DNA from 2 places in the Paenibacillus sp. DS2015 genome. Region 2 is predicted to be linked to the other one. Evidence: riboswitches for the same ligand, from Rfam matches in the RefSeq annotation. Region 2 holds a riboswitch; the other holds the start of a gene.
The links. A riboswitch is a leader RNA that binds a small molecule or an ion and turns the genes downstream of it on or off. The one in region 2 is predicted to bind S-adenosylmethionine.
Positions count from the first base shown of each region.

Region 1 (4,219 bases), on a different contig from region 2:
TGCATTCTGGCTGTATAACAAACGTCGTGATTTAAGAGTATATGCTGCAATGACTTTAGTGTTCGTTCTAGTTCAAGCTACCATGGGCGCTCTCGCGGTGGTCATGGATCAATCATCTGCCATTAAGGCCCTTCATTTTGGGTTTTCACTCATCGCTTTTGCCAGTGCACTTATGCTCGCATTAGGGATAAGGAGAGTTAGTAAATCTAAATCCATAGTAGATGTAGAACTTGTAATATTACCACGAGTAAGTATATCTTTCCGTAATCTCACATGGGTAACAAATATTTACTGCTACATAGTAGTCTATATTGGCGCTTATGTTAGCCATACAGATTCATCAGGGGGCTGTTCCGGTTGGCCACTTTGTAATGGTGAAGTGATTCCGGAAATGGTAGGTGGAGTTAGAGTTGCCTTCATTCACAGACTTGCTGCGCTATTGCTATTTATATTAATAGCTATCATGGCTCACTTCGCATATCGTAGACATCACGGTAATCGTGAACTTCAAATGTTAGGTGTTGCAGCGGTTTCCTTATGCTTAATGCAGGTATTCAGCGGTGCTTTTATCATTTACGCTCTAGGAAATCCTGAACTTTATGTGTTTGCAGCCTTATTGCATAACTTGTTAGTATCCTCCTTATTCGGTGTTCTTTGTTATCTTAGTGTAAGAGTGTGGCAATTAAGTAAACCTATGATCAAGAACCAAACTCATTAATCCATGGTTTCCCTGTAATATAAGTGAACCCTAGGAGGCATCGTAATGTTGCGATAGTTCCAGTAGACTTCTCCACAAATATAATCAGGGAGCGCTTGCCATGCTGCGTAAGTTACTTGTAGATTTGTCCCATGGGGACAACAATCCGTTACTGGAAGATGCTAACCAAGCTATGCTACAGACGATCCAGCTATTACAGAAGGAAATGAGTGATAGCGAAGACCCTACGCATGATCTACGTAAGATAGAGATCTGGACACGGGGACTTATTTTCTCACTCTCGGAGTTGGAGCAAAGTTACGCTGCGGCCTCCTTCTTTAGAAAATCTATAAAAATGGGATTTATGGATGACATGACAGAATCGGAGCAAACGGATTACTCAAGATATGTATATTTCTATAAGAATGGATTTATTCGTGTCCTTTCTGTGCTAGATAAGCTTGGTACGGTCTTGAATGAGCAGTATGATCTACAGACAGCAAAGGTTAAAGCACAATATTCGTATTTTTCAGTACTACGTCAACTGACCCTCTACAAGCAACACGATTCCTTAAGTGGGCAGTTATCAACGATCAGGGATAATTATCGTGAGCCTATTAACATCCTGAGGAAACGAAGGAATGCAGAAATTCATTATATGAATACGGAGATGGAAGATGATCTCTGGCAACGACACCAAGGGCTTCACGACAAAATCGTGCTGGAAGATGTGGATCAACATTTGTTGGAGTTAAAGCTAGGTATCGATATGATTTGCCAATCTCTTTCTGCCGCTTATCATTATATCTATGATCAATGGCACAACAGGAGCATAAATACGGATGCTAATTTAACATAACAGGTGGATTTTTCTTTTTGACAATCTTCTTGAAAAATTCTATACTAACAATAATAATTTCATATGGATTTTTTCTTATCGAGAGAGGCGGAGGGATAGGCCCGATGAAGCCCGGCAACCGATTAAGGAGAGTGAATGTTCTCCCTTGATGTCATGGTGCTAATTCCTACAGATCGCACAACAAGCGTGTCTGGCAGATGAGATGGCATTGTCTTTACGCAAAGAGAGCCCTTTTTCATACTGTGAAAGGGGCTTTTTCTATATTTTTTTACCTGAATCCCTTTGAAATATATGTCAATAACAGTAAGATTTACGAAGGAGAGACCTTGATTGATTGAATTAAAGCAATTGACGAAAGAGTACGGTAAAGGCGATCGAGTGACTACCGCACTATCTAATTTGAATCTTTCAATTGAGAAGGGTGAAATATTTGGAGTTATCGGACACTCTGGTGCTGGTAAAAGTACACTCATTCGATGTATTAACTTATTAGAGCGACCCACATCAGGCGAAGTATGGGTAGATGGCGTCAATTTAACTTCGCTGAATACCCAGCAGTTACAGAAAGAACGGCGAAGAATAGGGATGATTTTTCAACACTTCAATCTGCTATCCTCTGCAACAGTGTATGACAATATTGCCTTTCCATTGCGCATAGCTCATACCTCTAAAGAAACCATTGCAGCTAAGGTGAATGAATTGTTAGCTCTTGTAGGGCTAGATGAGCATAGTGATAAGTACCCAGCGCAGCTCTCAGGTGGGCAGAAACAACGGGTAGGGATTGCGCGTGCACTTGCAAGTGATCCCGAAGTACTGCTGTGTGATGAAGCAACTTCAGCGCTTGACCCACAGACTACAGATTCTATTCTGAAGCTATTGCTAGACATAAATAAACGCTTCAATCTAACAATTGTTCTCATCACTCATGAGATGCATGTTATTCAAAGTATTTGTGATCGCGTTGCGGTTATACATGCGGGTGGGATTGTTGAGTATGGACCGGTAACCGAAGTGTTTCTTAAACCGAAACATGTGGTTACACGAGAATTTATTCGAGGCGAAGCTAGTGGTAATGAGCTGTTACAGCAAGCTATTCATGCGACGCATCTTGCATTTTCACAAGCTGTTAAGATTACCTTCCTAGGTGAGACCACGTATGGCTCGATACTGTCGAGGACGGTTCGAGAGACGGGGGTTGATTTTGCCATCCTACAGGGAACGATATCTACGATCAAGGATACGCCATACGGTCAATTGATTGTACGTTTTGAGGGAGAACAAGAAGGTATTATCAGAACAATTGATAAACTTGTTCAGCAAGGTCTTGATGTGGAGGTGATGGCATGATTCTTGCGGTAGACTTTTCTGAAATTGTATGGAATGAAATTGGAACTGCCATAATAGCTACATTGAGTATGTTGGGAGCCTCTGCTGTATTTACTTTTATTATAGGACTTCCACTCGGGGTAATACTTTACCTTGCTTCACGTTCGGCTTCACGTAAAGTACGCGTTACTTATACCCTCCTGTCTTTCATTGTAAATATATTGCGTTCTGTACCTTTTATTATTCTAATTGTGGCTATGATTCCTGTTACGAGAGGGATTGTTGGGGTATCTATGGGCGTACTAGGAACCATTCCACCGCTAGTTGTAGGTGCAGCACCCTTCTTCGCACGGCTTGTGGAGACAGCATTAGCAGAGGTAGATCGTGGTGTTATTGAAGCTGCAGAGGGGATGGGAGCTTCTACTAGTCAGATTGTTTTACGTGTTCTACTTCCAGAATCTAGACCGGGTCTCTTAGCAGCTATGACGGTTACAATAGTTATGCTTGTGTCCTACACCGCAATGGCGGGTCAAGTAGGCGGAGGTGGATTAGGTGACTTAGCAATACGTTACGGCTATTATCGTTATGAGACAGAAGTCATGTTGATATCCGTAGCACTGATGGTCGTATTAGTACAATTACTTCAAGTAGTTGGCGATCGAGTTGTGCGTCATTTTATAAGAAAATAAGCGTTATGTGATTAAGGTAATACCCGAATGGAAATTCGGTCGCATATAATTCATATTATTCATATCGAAGAAAAGGGGAATTGACAAATGAAGAAATGGACACTTGGTTTAGTAAGTCTTGCACTGGTGGTAGCTTTATCCGCATGTGGTAAGAGTGATGAAGCAACATTGAAGGTAGGCGCTACAGCAGTACCTCACGCAGAGATTCTAAAGCACATTAAGCCTGTACTAGAAAAGGAAGGCATCAATCTGGAGATTATAGAATTCACAGATTATGTTCAACCCAATACACAGTTATTTGAGAAACAATTGGATGCTAATTTCTTTCAACATCAACCCTATCTTGATGTAGAGAATAAGCAGCGCAGTATGGATCTTGTCTCTGTTATTGCTGTTCATGTAGAGCCGCTTGGAGCCTACTCCAAAAAGTACAAATCGATAGATGAGCTTCCTGATGGTGCCAAAATCGCTATCCCTAATGATGCAACCAATGGTGGCCGAGCGCTTAGTTTACTAGCTAAAAATGGTTTAATTAAGCTTCAGGATGAGAATAAAGTTGAATCTAAACTAAGTGATATTACGGAGAACCCAAGAAATTTTGTCATTACAGAGAACGACGCAGCGATCTTGCCACGTCAATTAGAGGAA
Region 1 is NZ_JBNPWS010000006.1:61,046-65,264, forward strand. It holds gene J2T13_RS07660 (COX15/CtaA family protein) at 1-718, shown strand, start outside; gene J2T13_RS07665 (Cthe_2314 family HEPN domain-containing protein) at 819-1,556, shown strand; SAM riboswitch class I at 1,629-1,760, shown strand; gene J2T13_RS07670 (methionine ABC transporter ATP-binding protein) at 1,887-2,903, shown strand; gene J2T13_RS07675 (methionine ABC transporter permease) at 2,903-3,571, shown strand; gene J2T13_RS07680 (MetQ/NlpA family ABC transporter substrate-binding protein) at 3,659-4,219, shown strand, end outside.
Region 1: linked by a shared signal. The riboswitch ahead of J2T13_RS07670 (methionine ABC transporter ATP-binding protein) and the one ahead of metA (homoserine O-acetyltransferase MetA) in region 2 are both predicted to bind S-adenosylmethionine.

Region 2 (4,219 bases):
GATACTTGTTAATAATCGGTATGTCCCCCCGTACACGTCTTCCGTCACGATTATATGGTCTCCCGATGAGAACATCATAAACGTACTAGAAATCGCCGCCATTCCGGAAGAATATGCGAATCCTCGGTCTCCACCTTCTAACAAAGCGATGTAATCTTCCAACGCTTGACGAGTTGGATTCCCTGAACGACTATAATCATGCTGTGGTGGATTAAAAATATCTTCATGGTGAAACGTTGATGCCTGATAAATGGGTACACTTGAAGCTCCAGTAGTACGGTCAATTTCCGACCCAAAATGGAGTAATTTCGTCGCAAAGTTCAGTTCATTACGGGACGAATTCTGGGATTCACTCATCGTTGTTCTCCTCCTTCGATTTCTTGACGCGCTGCATCAAGTGCTCCACCTAAATCTGCAATTAAATCATCCACATGTTCTATACCTACCGAAAAACGAAGAAGACGATCATCTACACCAATAGCTTCGCGAATTTCCAGTGGAATGTCTGCATGAGTTTGCACAGCTGGGTATGTCATTAAGGATTCTACTCCGCCTAAGCTCTCTGCAAAAGCGATCAGACGGACATTTCTTAATAGAGGTTCAACATAGCGAGCATCCTTCACTTTGAATGAGAATATTCCCGTGTTCCCACTACATTGCTTTTTCTGAATATCATGACCTGGATGATCCGGTAGAACAGGATGATATACCTCAGCTACTGCCGAGTGCGTGAGCAAATATTGAGCAATCTGAACTGCATTACTTTCATGACGTTCCATCCGAAGTGCTAAAGTCTTCATTCCACGCATTAATTGGTAAGCATCCGTCGGACCGAGAACAGCTCCAATGGAATTGTGCAGAAAGGACATTTCTTCAGACAACTCTTGTCCTTTAGTAATAATCAGACCCGCTAATACATCATTATGACCACCTAAATATTTAGTTGCACTATGCACAACGATATCAGCCCCTAATTCGAGCGGCCGTTGAAAGAACGGTGTCATCAATGTGTTATCCACGATGGTAAGTAATTCATGTCGTTGTGCCCATGCACAGACGGCTTCTATATCGGTAATCATCATTAATGGATTGGTTGGCGTCTCTATAAAAACTGCTTTTGTATTAGAACGTCTTGCCGTCTCCAAAGCATCTAAATCATTCGTGTCTACATAAGAGGCACTTACACCAAATTTAGAAAGAATACGTTCTAATAGACGGTATGTCCCTCCATACAAATCCAGAGATACAATCAGATGATCCCCCTGACCAAAAAGTGTAAAAACCGTTTGCAACGCAGCCATTCCTGAGCTACATGCAAACCCTGCATCTCCTGATTCAAGTTCGGCAGCTGCATCCTCCAATACCTTACGGGTTGGATTCTTTGTTCGAGAATAATCAAATCCTGTGCTCTTACCAAGTCCAGGATGACGGAATGCAGTAGCTTGATAGATCGGAAAATTAACGGCTCCTGTCACAGGCTCTTCAATAGAACCAATTTGCGCCAATCTACTTTCAATTTGTAACGACCTCTTCTCCATACTATATCCTCCCTATTCTATCCCTCACTATATTTGTGGCCAGACTTCAGCAGTTTCGCCTATATCAAAAGGTGTTTCTTGGTATACATAGTAATTCAGCCAATTTGCGAATAATAAATTAGCATGTGCTCTCCATACAGCAGGGGGAACCCGATCAGCATCATCATTAGGATAATAATGTTGTGGAAGCGCCATATCCATTCCTTTGCTAATATCCCGTTCATATTCCCACTTCAGTGTGAAGGGATCATATTCCGCATGACCGGTCACAAAAACTTGTTTGCCATCCTTTGTAGCTACTAAATATATACCAGCCTCTTCAGACTCTGATAAAATTTCTAATTTGTCGATCCCTTCGATATCCTTCCGTCGAACCTCTGTATGACGAGAATGAGGAACGTGAAATAATTCATCAAATCCTCTCAGCAGCTTCACATTTGGCAAGGCCACCGTATGAGGAAATACGCCAAATATTTTCTCATCCAGTTCCCACTTAGGAACACCGAAATGATAGTACAGTCCAGCCTGAGCAGCCCAACAAATATGAAGTGTTGAAGTGACATGCGTCTTGCTCCATTCGAATATCTCTTGTAGTTCACCCCAATAATTAACTTCCTCGAATTCCATTTGTTCGACAGGAGCACCCGTAATAATCAATCCGTCGAAGCGAGTGAATTTCACTTCATCGAACGTTTTGTAGAAGGTTCTCAAATATTCCTCAGATGTATTCTTGGACGTATGGGAATTGGGATGAAGTAGCACAATATCTACTTGAAGGGGTGAGTTTCCAAGCAGACGAAGAATTTGAGCTTCTGTTGTTTCTTTCGTAGGCATTAAGTTTAGAATAGCAATACGTAGTGGGCGTATGTCTTGATGGTATGCAAGACTCTCATCCATGACAAATATATTTTCCCCCACTAGAATTTCCTTAGCAGGTAACGCATCTGGAATCTTAATCGGCATTATGATTACACTCCCTTTGGCTGAAACTGGCGATAATCATTTCTGAGGAAAGCCATTTTTAAACAAAAATGACCCTTATCCAAATTCAGGAGAAAGGTCATAATTGCTTAATATATGCGCCTCTCTCATCTCTCAGCAAACGAAGCCAATATGGGCATCATTTCCTGCAAGAATTAGCACCGTACGTTGTTAAACGCCGGTTGCCGGGTTTCATCGGGCCTGTCCCTCCACCTGCTCTTGATAAGATTTCGCTGTATTCATTTATTTGTAATTTAATAAATCACATTAAACATGTAATTTAGATTAACTTTAAATCATCTACACGTCTTCGTCAAGAACCAGAACTCATTTTCATATTTCCCACTCACATTTCCCTTACTTATTGAATAGTCTGTAGACTAGAATTAGCTGATCATAATTGTTCTTGTAAGGTCGATGACCGGGCGTTATACTATACAAGTATTGAAAATCGGAAAATGAAAGAGGTGACATGGAAGATGGATGGCGACCCCAGGCCTGAGCTGATTCAACTTGCATTACAATCGCATACCTTGAGAATAAGCTTGTCGGTAGTGGGTATTATTCATTTCCATGTGGAGAGTATTTAACGAATGCCTCCCGCTCCCTCCGACAGACCATTCTCTTTCGTATGCGCGTATTTGGCGCTTCCCCACGCAATCTTGGGGATGAAGGAGTGATAATAGATGAAGATACGTTTGGTAAATGAAGGTGTATTTACCCCAATTGATAACATTGAATTAACATTGACCCCACCCACAGAAGGATTCTATTGGATTGATGCTGATGCAGAAGATCTTGTAGAGCTACAACCTTTATTCTCACTACATGACTTAGCAGTAGAAGATTGCCTACATGAAGATGAACAACGTCCTAAAATTGAGATATATGAGAGCCATTACTTCATAGTCATTAATAGTATTCGATTTGATGATGAAGAAATATTTCTACGCGCACTTAGCGTATTCTTAGGAAGACATTATATTATTACGGTTACCAATCAGAAAATTAATGAACTTCGTACATTAAAACCAATACTTTGGGAGCAAGAAGTCAGCGAACCGGATCGTTTTCTTTATCTACTTATTGACTTAGTTGTAGACAATTATTTCTCTGTCGGTGACCGCATTGAAGCCAAGATCGAGAAATTAGAAGAAGATATCCTGATGCGCACTAAGAAAACCCACTTGATTGAAATTATTGGTTTACGCAGTGAAATATTATGGCTGAAGAAGGCTCTTGTTCCACAAAAAGAAGTGATTAATATCCTGAACAAGAAAGATCTTCGACTGATCGACGATCAGTTACAGAAATATTTTAGCGATATTTATGAGAACACAGTGAAAGTATCCGAAGCTTTCGAAACATATCGCGATCTCATGGGTAACTTACGTGAAGCATATCAGTCTAGTATCGACAACCGCGCGAACGAAATTATGAGAGTACTCACTGCAATTACCATCATATTCATGCCTCTAACACTTATTACTGGTATCTTCGGTATGAACTTTGTCCATATGCCAGAGCTAGAATCAAAATATGGTTATTATGTGGTCCTTGGCTTTATGGTGGTACTGGGTTTCGGGATGTTCTATACGTTCCGCAAAAAAGATTGGATCTAAATCATACAACAGATGGACGAAGAACTGCTCCGAATGCAGAAATTCTTCGTCCTTTGTTATGCTAACTTACGTTTCTCC
Region 2 is NZ_JBNPWS010000004.1:138,620-142,838, forward strand. It holds gene J2T13_RS05675 (trans-sulfuration enzyme family protein) at 1-357, opposite strand, end outside; gene J2T13_RS05680 (aminotransferase class I/II-fold pyridoxal phosphate-dependent enzyme) at 354-1,538, opposite strand; gene metA (homoserine O-acetyltransferase MetA) at 1,566-2,501, opposite strand; SAM riboswitch class I at 2,624-2,748, opposite strand; gene corA (magnesium/cobalt transporter CorA) at 3,206-4,141, shown strand; gene J2T13_RS05695 (HRDC domain-containing protein) at 4,203-4,219, opposite strand, start outside.